3 regions of the Streptomyces sp. NPDC127100 genome follow, and region 2 is predicted to be linked to each of the others. Evidence: riboswitches for the same ligand, from Rfam matches in the RefSeq annotation. Region 2 holds a riboswitch; each other region holds the start of a gene.
What was found. A riboswitch is a leader RNA that binds a small molecule or an ion and turns the genes downstream of it on or off. The one in region 2 is predicted to bind thiamine pyrophosphate.
Positions count from the first base shown of each region.

Region 1: it holds a riboswitch for thiamine pyrophosphate, as region 2 does, so the genes downstream of both, thiO (glycine oxidase ThiO) here and thiC (phosphomethylpyrimidine synthase ThiC) in region 2, are expected to answer to the same signal.
Region 3: it holds a riboswitch for thiamine pyrophosphate, as region 2 does, so the genes downstream of both, ACFWJB_RS16790 (thiamine ABC transporter substrate binding subunit) here and thiC (phosphomethylpyrimidine synthase ThiC) in region 2, are expected to answer to the same signal.

Region 1 is NZ_JBHXFL010000032.1:32,624-36,826, forward strand. It holds gene ACFWJB_RS25180 (Rv2175c family DNA-binding protein) at 1-349, opposite strand, end outside; gene ACFWJB_RS25185 (NAD(P)/FAD-dependent oxidoreductase) at 416-1,657, opposite strand; gene ACFWJB_RS25190 (hypothetical protein) at 1,690-2,040, opposite strand; TPP riboswitch at 2,092-2,203, shown strand; gene thiO (glycine oxidase ThiO) at 2,201-3,412, shown strand; gene thiS (sulfur carrier protein ThiS) at 3,409-3,609, shown strand; gene ACFWJB_RS25205 (thiazole synthase) at 3,613-4,203, shown strand, end outside.
Region 2 is NZ_JBHXFL010000001.1:465,464-469,666, reverse strand. It holds gene ACFWJB_RS02255 (YybH family protein) at 1-346, shown strand, start outside; gene thiC (phosphomethylpyrimidine synthase ThiC) at 398-2,206, opposite strand; TPP riboswitch at 2,199-2,388, opposite strand; gene ACFWJB_RS02245 (YibE/F family protein) at 2,460-3,917, shown strand; gene ACFWJB_RS02240 (SsgA family sporulation/cell division regulator) at 4,068-4,203, opposite strand, start outside.
Region 3 is NZ_JBHXFL010000015.1:52,782-56,984, reverse strand. It holds gene ACFWJB_RS16805 (phosphatidate cytidylyltransferase) at 1-270, shown strand, start outside; gene ACFWJB_RS16800 (hypothetical protein) at 359-535, shown strand; gene rlmN (23S rRNA (adenine(2503)-C(2))-methyltransferase RlmN) at 580-1,686, shown strand; TPP riboswitch at 1,723-1,828, shown strand; gene ACFWJB_RS16790 (thiamine ABC transporter substrate binding subunit) at 1,908-2,996, shown strand; gene ACFWJB_RS16785 (ABC transporter permease) at 3,065-4,203, shown strand, end outside.

The DNA.
Region 1 (4,203 bases), on a different contig from region 2:
GGGCGCGGCGCTTCACCTCCGTGCCGCGATTCTCGCTCAGCGCCTGGGCGGGGGTGCCGGGCAGGGTCGGGTCCGGGGTGAAGAGCCACTCGAGCATCTCCTCGTCCGTGAAGCCGTCGTCCCGCAGCAGGGTCAGGGTCCCGACGAGGCCCTTGACGACCTTGTCCTCGTCGATGAAGGCCGCCGGGACGTGCAGCGCGCGGTTCTCGCCGCGGCGTACGGCGATGAGCTGGCCTTCCTTGATCAGCTGCCGCACCCGGGTCACCTCGACGCCGAGCATCTCGGCGATGTCGGGGACGGTGAGCCAGGCGGGTACGAGAGCATCGGTCTTTGCGTCAATCTCGGTCACGCCTCCAGCCTGCCATCTGCCGCTGACACCGGGAAGCCGGACCCGCCCCGAGAGGCCGGCGGCGGACTACGCCGTCGCCGCCTTGAGCGGCCGCGCGGGGTCGGCGAGCAGCCGCGGATCCATCCGCGCGCCCGCCTCGATCAGGCGCCTGCCCTGGGCCAGGTCGCGGGGGCGGCCCACCGCCAGCAGGGCGATCAGCCGCTCGTCGCGCAGCCAGCAGACCGTCCAGGCCGGGCCGGAGGGGTCGCCGCGCCACAGGGTGGTGTCGGCGGACGTGTGATGCCCCGCGTACTGGACGAACCGGCCGAACTGCTCGGACCAGAAGTACGGCACCGGGTCGTAGACCGGCGGGACCTCGCCGGTGGCGGCGCCGACGATGTCGGCGGCGACCGTGCGCGGGCCCTGGAGGGCGTTGTCCCAGTGGTGGACGAGCAGGCGCTCCCCGTAGCGGCCGGAGGGGAAGGAGGCGCAGTCGCCGACCGCGTGGACGTCCGGCACGGAGGTGCGCAGGCGGTCGTCGGCCAGGATCTCGCCCTGCGGGCCGAGCTCGACGCCGGAGCCGGCCAGCCAGGCGGTGGCGGGCCGGGCTCCGATGCCGACGACCACGGCGCCGGCGGGCAGTCGCGAGCCGTCGTCGAGGACGACGTGGCCGGGCTCGACGCGCTCCACGCGCGCGCCGGTGCGCAGGACGGCGCCCGCGTCGGCGTACCAGGCGGTCATGGGGGCGGCGACCTCGGCGGGCAGGGCACCGGCGAGGGGCCGGTCGGCGGCCTCCACGACGGTCACCGCGCAGCCCGCCTCGCGCGCGGCGGTGGCGAACTCGGCGCCGATCCAGCCCGCGCCGACGACCACGATGTCGTGCTGCCGGGCGAGCACCGGACGCAGCCGCTCGGCGTCGTCCAGGGTGCGCAGCAGATGCACGCCGGGGACGTCCTCGGCGCCGGGCAGCAGGACCGGTTCGGCGCCGGTCGCGACCACCAGGACGTCGTACGGCACGGGCCCGGCGGAGGTGTCCAGGACGTGTGTGCCGGGGCGGACGCCGAGCGCCTCGCAGCCGAGCCGCAGCTCGATGCCGAGCGCCTCGAAGTCGACGTCGAAGGCGGAGCCCTCGGCCGTGCCGAGCAGGACGGCCTTGGACAACGGGGGGCGGTCGTACGGCTGGTGGGGTTCGGCGCCGATCAGTGTCACCGTGCCGGTGAAGCCCTGCTCGCGCAGGGCGACCGCGGTCTGCACGCCCGCCATGCCCGCACCGACGACGACCACGCGACGCTCCGCGTCCGCTCCCCGCTCCTGCGTCTGCTCGTTCACCTGATCACCTTAGACACCCGGCAAATCGACGGTCAGTCCCCGTGTGCGGTGATCTCCTCCACAACGCTCGTCCCGCTCCCCCGCCGGGACTCCCACTCCCAGCTCTCCTCCAGGCGCACCCGCCCGTCGGGCAGGTCGACGACCGTCGAGACGCAGTGCCCCGACGACGTGCTGCCGTCGGTCCTGAGCTGGACGTAGCGGAAGTCGAGCCGGTCGCCCGCGCGGGTGCCCACCAGCCGGCCGCGGACGACGTCGCCGCCCGCGTACTCGGCCCAGACCGCCCCGTCCTCCTCGTGGTAGGTGAACCGGGTGCGGGTCCCGACCTGGCCGGGGGCCTGGTCGGCGACCGGTGCGAGGACGAGACCGTCGAGCGAACGGGCCACGGTGGGGACTCCCTTACGAGTTCGGCGCGCTGCGGGCTAGGGTGGCCAACGTAAAGCACTCGCGGGAGCCCGGACGCACCGGGCTGAGAGGGAGGCTGGCGGCCTCCGACCGTACGAACCTGATCCGGGTCATGCCGGCGAAGGGAGGGGCTGGACGCCCATGTCGTCCCCACCGAACGCACCGTCCGTACCGTCGTCGTCCCGCACGTCCGCGCGTACGCCGGACGTGCTCGTCGTGGGCGGCGGGATCATCGGCCTGGTCACCGCCTGGCGGGCCGCGCAGCGCGGGCTCGCCACGGCCCTCGTGGACCCCGACCCGGGCGGCGGGGCCGCCCGGGTGGCGGCCGGGATGCTGGCCGCCGTCACGGAGCTGCACTACGGCGAGCAGACGCTGCTCGCGCTGAACCTCGCCTCGGCCCGCCGCTACCCGGAGTTCGCCGCCGAGCTGACCGACCTCACGGGCCACGGCCTCGGGTACCGCCGCTGCGGCACCCTGGCCGTCGCGATGGACGCCGACGACCGGGCCCACCTGCGGGAACTGCACGCGCTGCAGGAGCGCTCGGGCCTGGAGTCCGAGTGGCTGTCGGGCCGCGAGTGCCGGCGCCTGGAACCGATGCTCGCGCCGGGCGTGCGCGGCGGGCTGCGGGTGGACGGCGACCACCAGATCGACCCCCGCCGCCTGGCCGGCGCGCTGCTGGCCGCCTGCGAGCGCTCGGGCGTGGTCCTCCACCGGGTGTGGGCCGACCGGCTCACCCTCGCCGGGGACCGGGCGACCGGCGTCGTCACGGCCGACGGGACGGCGCTGGAGGCCGGGCAGGTGGTGCTGGCCGGAGGCAGCCTGAGCGGGCGGCTGGCGGGCGTGCCGGACGACGTACTGCCGCCGGTCCGGCCGGTGAAGGGGCAGGTGCTGCGCCTGACCATGCCGCGGACGCGCGGGCCGCTGCTGAGCCGGACGGTGCGTGCCGTGGTGCGCGGCAACCCGCTCTACCTGGTGCCCCGGGAGAGCGGCGAGCTGGTCGTCGGCGCCACCAGCGAGGAGCTGGGCTGGGACACGACGGTGACCGCGGGCGGCGTCTACGAGCTGCTGCGCGACGCCCACGAGCTGGTCCCCGGCATCACCGAACTGCCCCTCACGGAGACGCTGGCGGGTCTGCGCCCCGGTTCCCCGGACAACGCCCCGCTGCTCGGCCCGGCCGGGCCGGAGGGGCTGCTGCTGGCCACCGGGCACTACCGCAACGGCGTGCTGCTGACCCCGGTCACCGGCGACGTCATGGCGGACGTCCTGACCACCGGGGAGCTCCCGGAGGAGGCCCGCCCCTTCACTCCGCGGCGCTTCAGTGCCGCCCCCGCACTCACGGAGGGGACCGTATGAACGTCCGCGTCAACGGGGAGCCGCGCGAGGTGGCTCCCGGCACCGCCCTGGACGCCCTGGTGCGCACGCTCACCGCGGCGCCGTCCGGAGTGGCCGCCGCCCTGAACGAGACCGTCGTCCCGCGCGCGCAGTGGTCCGCCACCGCCCTGTCCGACGGCGACCGCGTCGAAGTCCTCACCGCCGTCCAAGGAGGCTGACCCATGGCCGACGATCCCTTCGTTCTCGGCGGTACTGCCTACACGTCCCGCCTGATCATGGGCACCGGCGGTGCACCCAGCCCGGACGTGCTCGAGCGCGCGCTGGTGGCGTCCGGGACGGAGCTGACGACCGTCGCGATGCGCCGGGTGGACCCGTCCGTGCACGGGTCGGTGCTGTCGGTGCTGGAGAAGCTCGGCATCCGGGTGCTGCCGAACACGGCCGGCTGCTTCACCGCCGGGGAGGCGGTCCTCACCGCGCGCCTCGCGCGCGAGGCGCTGGGCACGGACCTGGTGAAGCTGGAGGTCGTCGCCGACGAGCGCACCCTGCTGCCGGACCCGATCGAGCTGCTGGACGCGGCGGAGACGCTGGTGGACGACGGCTTCACGGTGCTGCCGTACACGAACGACGACCCGGTCCTCGCCCGGAAGCTGGAGGACGTCGGGTGCGCGGCGATCATGCCGCTCGGGTCGCCGATCGGATCGGGGCTCGGCATCCGCAACCCGCACAACTTCCAGCTGATCGTGGAGCACGCGCGCGTGCCGGTGATCCTGGACGCGGGGGCCGGTACGGCGTCGGACGTGGCTCTGGCGATG
Region 2 (4,203 bases):
CTTCGACCCGCAGGTCCTGGACCAGGTCTACGAGCCCGGAGCCGGCTTCGTTCCCGAACCCGGCCGACTGGTCACCGGGCCGGGCCGGATACGGGCCAACGACGAGTTCCTCCGGCTGCGCGTCCCGATCCGGGTGGCGCCCCGGCACACCTACGTCGTCGGCGACCTGGTCCTGCTGATCGTCGACTTCGTCATCGACGGCGTCGCCGCCCACGGCGGCCACGTCCACATCGAGGGCACCGCGACCGACGTGGCCCGTCGCGGGCCCGACGGCTGCTGGCGTTACGCGATCGACAACCCGTTCGGAGTGGCGACCGCTCCCGAGGCGGCCCCGGCGCCCCGCTGACGCCGGGCGGCCCGGCGAGGGACCGCACGGCGTGGAGCCGGTGACGGAGGTTCAGTCGGCCAGCGGGAGGTACACCCGGTTCCCGGCGGCGGCGAACTCCTTCGACTTCTGCAGCATGCCCTCGGCGATCTCGTCGGGAGAGGCGCCTTCGGCGGCCACCCCGCCGAACCGCTCGTTGATGCTCTGGCTGATCTTCATGGAGCAGAACTTCGGTCCGCACATGGAGCAGAAGTGGGCCGTCTTGGCGGGCTCGGCCGGCAGTGTCTCGTCGTGGAACTCCCGCGCCGTGTCCGGGTCGAGAGCCAGGTTGAACTGGTCCTCCCACCGGAACTCGAAGCGGGCGTCCGACAGGGCGTCGTCCCACTCCTGTGCGCCCGGATGCCCCTTGGCGAGGTCGGCGGCGTGGGCAGCGATCTTGTAGGTGATGACGCCGGTCTTGACGTCGTCGCGGTTGGGCAGGCCCAGGTGTTCCTTGGGCGTGACGTAGCAGAGCATGGCCGTGCCCCACCAGGCGATCATCGCGGCACCGATGCCGGAGGTGATGTGGTCGTACGCCGGTGCGACGTCCGTCGTCAGCGGGCCGAGCGTGTAGAACGGAGCTTCGTCGCAGATCTCCTGCTGAAGATCGATGTTCTCCTTGATCTTGTGCATCGGGACGTGCCCCGGGCCCTCGATCATGGTCTGCACGTCGAACCGCCTGGCGGTCCGGTTGAGCTCCCCGAGCGTGCGCAACTCGGCGAACTGCGCCTCGTCGTTGGCGTCCGCGATCGATCCCGGCCGCAGGCCGTCGCCGAGGGAGTACGTGACGTCGTAGGCGGCGAGGATCTCGCAGAGCTCCTCGAAGTTCTCGTACAGGAACGACTCCTTGTGATGCGCCAGGCACCAGGCGGCCATGATCGAACCGCCGCGCGAGACGATGCCGGTCTTGCGGTTCGCGGTCAGCGGCACGTAGGCCAGGCGCACGCCCGCATGGACGGTCATGTAGTCCACACCCTGCTCGGCCTGCTCGATCACCGTGTCCTTGTAGACCTCCCAGGTCAGTTCCTCGGCCTTGCCGTCGACCTTCTCCAGGGCCTGGTAGAGCGGCACGGTGCCGATGGGCACGGGGGAGTTGCGCAGCACCCACTCGCGGGTGGTGTGGATGTTACGGCCGGTGGAGAGGTCCATGACCGTGTCGGCGCCCCAGCGGGTCGCCCAGGTCATCTTCTCGACCTCCTCCTCGATGGAGGACGTCACCGCCGAGTTGCCGATGTTGGCGTTCACCTTCACCAGGAACCGCTTGCCGATGATCATCGGCTCGATCTCCGGGTGATTGACGTTGGCCGGCAGCACGGCCCGGCCCGCGGCGATCTCCTCACGGACCACCTCCGGCGCGACGTTCTCCCGGATGGCGACGTACTCCATCTCGGGCGTGATCTCGCCCCGGCGGGCGTACGCGAGCTGCGTCACCGCACCGCCGCGGCCGCGGCGCGGCTGACGCGGACGCCCGGGGAAGACCGCGTCCAGATTGCGCAGGCCTCCGCGCGGCGAGGTGTGCTTGATCCCGTCGTCCTCGGGCCGGACGGGCCGGCCCGCGTATTCCTCCGTGTCGCCGCGGGCGACGATCCAGTTCTCCCGCAGCGCCGGCAGCCCCCGGCGGACGTCGGTGTCGACGAGCGGATCGGTGTACGGGCCCGACGTGTCGTAGAGCGTGACCGACTGCCCGTTGGTGAGGTGCACCTGGCGGACCGGCACCCGCAGGTCGGGGCGCGAACCCTCGACGTACGCCTTGTGCCAGCCGATGGACTTCCCGGTCTCCGCGGACTCCGCCTCGGCGGAGTGCTGGGTGGAGACAGGCGTGCGTGCGTCCTTGATGGTCATGAGACCTACTCCCTACGCCGGCATTACCCGGTAACAGGTTCAGCGGTCGACGCAGCCGTTTCCGTCCGACGACGCCTCGTGGTCAACATCACTCGACTTCGGTGATGTTTCCCGTGAAACATCGCTGGGACGGAGGTCAGCGCCCTCTCAGCCCGGTGCTCCGAGCTCCCGCGTGTACAAAGGTGCCCCCACGCTAGCGTCGATCCGGGCGCGGTGAACAGGGGGCCCCTCTCCTTCTTGCGATGATCGGTCGGTGACCACGACCCAGCACCCTCCCTACCCGCCGCACGAACCCCGCCGCGGCCCGGGCGCGCCGTCGGGCGACGGGAGTGCGCACGACCATGCCCCCGGCGGGGAGCACTCCGGCAGTGGCGGGCACGGCGGCAGTGGGGGGCACGGGCACGCACACGGACACGGTCACGGGCCCGCGGCTCCCGTCTCGCGGCATCTGCGGAAGGTCATCGCGGCGGTTCTCATCCCCTTCGCCGCCGCGGTGCTGGTCGGGCTCGCCGTGCTCTGGCCGGGCGGCGCGCCACCGCACGAACGCACCGGGGTCGGCTTCGACCGGCAGACACAGGAGGCCACGGTCACCAAGGTGGACAGGCTGAGCTGCCAGTCCGTCAACGCGTCGGGGGGCGTCCCGACCGGCGACACCTCCACCGCGGAGGGCTCCTCCGCGGCGCAGCAGGCGAACGGCGACTGCAAGCGGGCGACGATCCGCGTCGACACCGGCGGGGACAAGGGCCGCACCTTCCAGGAGATCGTGCAGCCGGACCAGACACGCCAGTTGCACGAGGGCCAGAAGGTGGTCGTCGCCTACGAACCCTCCGCGCCGAGGGACCTGCAGTACTCGGTGACCGACATCGACCGCGGCTTTCCGATGGCCCTGCTCGCCGGCATCTTCGCGCTGGCCGTCGTGGTCGTCGGCCGGCTGCGGGGTCTGATGGCCCTGGTCTCGCTGGCCATCAGTTTCGTGCTGCTGAACTTCTTCATCCTGCCCGCCATCCTGCAGGGCTCGAATCCCCTGCTGGTGGCGGTGATCGGGTCCAGCGCCATCATGCTGATCGCGCTGTATCTGTGCCACGGGCTGTCGGCGCGGACCTCCGTGGCGGTGCTCGGCACCCTGGTCTCCCTGCTGCTGATCGGTGTCCTGGGGTCGCTGTTCATCGGCTGGGCGGCGCTCACCGGCAACACCGACGACAACACCGGCCTGATCCACGGCCTGTATCCGTCGATCGACATGAGCGGCCTGCTCCTCGCCGGGGTCATCATCGGTTCGCTCGGTGTCCTCGACGATGTGACGGTCACCCAGACGTCGGCGGTCTGGGAGCTGCACGAGGCCAATCCGACGATGGGCTGGCGCGGCCTGTACCGCGCCGGCATCCGCATCGGCCGCGACCACATCGCCTCCGTCGTCAACACCCTCGTCCTCGCGTACGCGGGCGCCGCTCTGCCGCTGCTGCTGCTCTTCTCTATCGCGCAGAGCAGCGTGGGGACGGTCGCCAACAGCGAGCTGGTCGCGGAGGAGATCGTGCGCACGCTGGTGGGCTCGATCGGCCTCGTGGCGTCCGTGCCGGTCACCACCGCCCTCGCGGCCCTGGTCGTCTCGGCCGACCGTCCGGCGGGGCGTGCGGCCGGGCAGAGCGCGGGGGCGGCGGACGCGGGCCGGGCACCGGCGCGGGGCGGGCGGGGCCGCCGCCGCAAGCGCTGAACCGCCCGTGGGCCCACTCTCTGCAGGTGGGCCCGCTCGCAGCCCGTGGACCTGTTCGTACTTGGCCGGCCCACGCCTGAAGAAGCGTTCCTGCACAGGCGGACAACGCACCGAGGCGTCGAGCCACCGACCGGGGGCCGCCGGAACGGTTCAGCCCGCGCTCTGCTCTTCCGCGAGGATGCGGTCCAGGGCCTCGTCGAGGTGGGCGTCGAAGTCGGCGAGGGCACCTTCCTGCCCCAGCGGCACCAGCTTGTCGGTCCGGTCGAGGAAGGCCACGAGCGGCGCG
Region 3 (4,203 bases), on a different contig from region 2:
ATCGCCTTCGCGATGGCGGCGGGCGCGCTGTGCATGCAGTTCCTGATCGACGACGGCTCCTGGTGGCAGGGCCTGCTGCTCGGCCTCGCGGTCGCGGCCAGCGCCACGCTGGGCGACCTCGGCGAGTCCATGATCAAGCGGGACCTCGGCATCAAGGACATGGGCACGCTGCTGCCGGGCCACGGCGGCATCATGGACCGCCTGGACTCGCTCCTGCCCACGGCACCGGTGGTGTGGCTGCTGCTGGTGATCTTCGTCGGCTCGGGGTGACCGGCCTCGCCTCGGTGAACGGCCCCCGCCCGAACAGGGCGGGGGCCTTCTCCTGTGCGGCTGCCCGATGATCACCTAGGGTTCCGCCATGGCGCAGGCGAGGCGGGGAGACGACGGCAGGTACCACGGCGACCTGCCGTGCGTGTGGTGCAAGGCTCTTCTCGACCAGAAGGGCCGGCGCAGAGTGCGCCGCTACTGCGGCCCGTGGCACCGCACCAAGCAGTACGCCACCACGGTCGTCGCCGTGGTCGCGGGCCTGTTCTGAGCCCGACCGGGCCACCCCGATGGATCTGCGACACTGGTTGAGTCATGCCTAAGCCCGGAGAACTCACATTCGTCGCCCCGCGCGGAGCCAAGAAGCCGCCGCGGCATCTCGCCGATCTCACGCCTGCCGAGCGCAAGGAGGCCGTCGCCGCGATCGGTGAGAAGCCGTTCCGTGCGAAGCAGCTCTCGCAGCACTACTTCGCGCGGTACGCGCACGACCCCGAGCAGTGGACGGACATCCCGGCCGGGTCCCGCGCGCCGCTCCAGGAGGCGCTGCTGCCCGAGCTGATGTCGGTCGTCCGGCACCTGTCGACCGACCAGGGCACCACCCGCAAGACGCTGTGGAAGCTGTTCGACGGGACCCTCGTCGAGTCCGTCCTCATGCGCTACCCGGACCGGGTGACCATGTGCATCAGCTCCCAGGCGGGCTGCGGCATGAACTGCCCCTTCTGCGCCACCGGACAGGCCGGACTCGACCGGAACCTGTCCACCGCCGAGATCGTGCACCAGATCGTGGACGGCATGCGGGCGCTCAGGGACGGAGAGGTACCCGGCGGCCCGGCGCGGCTGAGCAACATCGTGTTCATGGGCATGGGCGAACCCCTCGCCAACTACAACCGGGTCGTGGGGGCCATCCGCCGCCTCACCGACCCCGAGCCCGACGGGCTGGGACTGTCCCAGCGCGGCATCACCGTCTCCACGGTCGGCCTGGTCCCGGCGATCCACCGGTTCGCCGACGAGGGCTTCAAGTGCCGCCTCGCCATCTCCCTGCACGCCCCCGACGACGAACTGCGCGACACCCTCGTCCCCGTCAACACGCGGTGGAAGGTGCGCGAGGTCCTCGACGCCGGCTTCGAGTACGCGGCCAAGTCCGGGCGCCGGCTGTCCATCGAGTACGCGCTGATCCGGGACATCAACGACCAGGCGTGGCGCGGCGACCGGCTCGGACGCCTGCTCAAGGGCAGGCCGGTGCACGTCAACCTCATCCCGCTCAACCCCACGCCGGGCTCGAAGTGGACCGCCTCGCGGCCCGAGGACGAGAAGGCGTTCGTCGCGGCGATCGAGGCGCACGGTGTGCCGGTGACCGTCCGGGACACCCGTGGACAGGAGATCGACGGGGCGTGTGGTCAGCTCGCCGCGAGCGAGCGGTAACCTGACCGGCGTACAACTTCATATTCAGACATCTTCATATTCCGACAGGGGAGCGCCACAGCGCTGAGAGTGCGGCACCGGCCGCAGACCCTCCGAACCTGGCCCAGGTCATTCTGGGTAGGGAGATCGGTCATCACTCGAGCTGTTGCGCCCTGCCCGGGTCCCTCGCCAGGGGTCCCGGGCGGGGCCGCGTCTTCTCCTGGTAACCCAGGAGGAATTCCGTGAGCATCACCAAGAAGGCCGGAGTCCTGGCCGTCGGGCTCGGCCTGGTCGGCGGCCTGGCCGGCTGTGGATCGTCGTCCGGCGGCGACGACCAGGCGTCCGGCGGTTCCAAGACCGTGACCCTCGTCAGCCACGACTCGTGGGCCGCGTCCAAGGACGTCATCGCCGACTTCGAGAAGAGGTCCGGCTACAAGGTCCGGGTCCTCGAGGACGGCGACGCCGGACAGGCCGTCAACAAGGCCATCCTCACCAAGGACAACCCGCAGGGCGACGTCTTCTTCGGCGTCGACAACACGCTGCTGTCCCGCGCGCTCGACAACGGCCTGTTCCAGTCGTACGAGCCCAAGGGCTCCGACATGATCCTTCCCGAGTACCGGGTCGACCAGGACAAGCACCGCGTCACGCCCATCGACACCGGTGACATCTGCGTCAACTACGACAAGGCGTACTTCGGCAAGCACAAGCTGACCCCGCCCGACTCCCTCGACGACCTCGTCAAGCCCGCGTACAAGAACCTCCTCGTCACCGAGGACGCCGGCAGCTCCTCGCCCGGTCTCGGCTTCCTGCTGGGCACCGCGGCCAAGTACGGCGACGACGGCTGGCAGGACTACTGGAAGAAGCTGAAGTCCAACGGCGTCAAGGTCGTGGACAGCTGGGAGCAGGCCTACAACGAGGAGTTCTCCGGGTCGTCCGGCGGCAGGAAGGCGAAGGGCGACCGCCCGCTCGTCGTCTCCTACGCCTCCTCGCCGCCCGCCGAGGTGATCTACGCCGACCCGAAGCCGGACACCGCGCCGACGGGCGTCGCCACCGGCACCTGCTTCCGCCAGGTCGAGTACGCCGGCCTGCTGAGCAACGCGAGGAACACCGAGGGCGGCAAGGCACTGCTCGACTTCCTGGTCGGCAAGGAGTTCCAGGACGACATGCCGCTGAACATGTTCGTCTACCCGGTGCGGGAGGCCGCGCAGGTGCCGCCGGAGTTCGTGAAGTACGGCCCCCAGGCCAAGAACCCGCTGACCCTGGACCCGAAGAAGATCGCCGACAACCGTGACCAGTGGGTCAAGTCGTGGACCTCGCTCCTCCTGAAGTGACCGAAGTGACCGAGGCCGCCCGGTCCGCCGGTACCCGGCGGCGCGGGAACGCGGCGCGGCTGGCCCTGATGGCCGGCCCCGTCGCGTTCTTCGCGGTCTTCTTCGCCTACCCCGTCGCCGCGATCGTCGCGCGCGGACTGCGGGTCGACGGGGTCTGGCGGTTCGGGCGGATCGGGGACGTCCTGGCCCAGCCCGACATCCGGCACGTGCTGTGGTTCACCACCTGGCAGGCGCTCGCCTCGACCGCTCTCACGCTGCTGGTCGCCCTGCCCGGCGCGTACGTCTTCGCCCGCCTCGACTTCCCCGGCAAGCAACTGCTGAGGGCCGTGGTGACCGTGCCGTTCGTGCTGCCCACGGTCGTGGTGGGCACCGCCTTCCTGGCGCTCGTCGGGCGGGGCGGGCTGCTCGACGAGCTGTGGGGCGTACGGCTGGACACCACGGTGTGGGCCATCCTGCTCGCGCACGTCTTCTTCAACTACGCCGTCGTCGTACGCACCGTCGGCGGTCTGTGGGCACAGCTCGACCCGCGTCAGGAGGAGGCGGCGCGGATGCTCGGCGCGTCGCCCCTGCGGGCCTGGCGGCGGGTCACCCTGCCGGCGCTCGGGCCCGCCGTGGCCGCCGCCGCGCTGATGGTGTTCCTGTTCACCTTCACCTCCTTCGGCGTCGTCCAGATCCTCGGCGGCCCCGCCTTCTCCACCCTGGAGGTGGAGATCTACCGCCAGACCTCGCACGTCTTCGACCTGTCCACGGCCGCCGTGCTGACGCTGATCCAGTTCGCGGCGGTCGGCGCCGTCCTCGCCGTGCACGCCTGGACGGTGCGGCGGCGCGAGACGGCCCTGCGGCTGGTGGACGCCTCCCGCACCGCGCGCCGGCCGGGCGGAGCCGGGCAGTGGAGCCTGCTGGCCGGGGTGCTCGTCACCGTCGCCGGCCTCGTGGTGCTGCCGCTCGCCGTGCTGGTCCAGCGGTCCCTCGGCAGCGGCCTCGGGTACTACCGGGCGCTGACCCACGAGGACGGCGGCACCTTCCTCGTCCCGCCCATCGAGGCGGTCGGCAACTCCCTGCAGTACGCCGTCGCCGCCACCGCCGTCGCCGTGGCGGTCGGCGGTCTGGCGGCGGCCGCGCTCGCCCGGAGGGACGCGGGCCGTCTGGTGCGCGGCTTCGACGCGCTGCTGATGTTGCCGCTCGGGGTGTCCGCCGTGACGGTCGG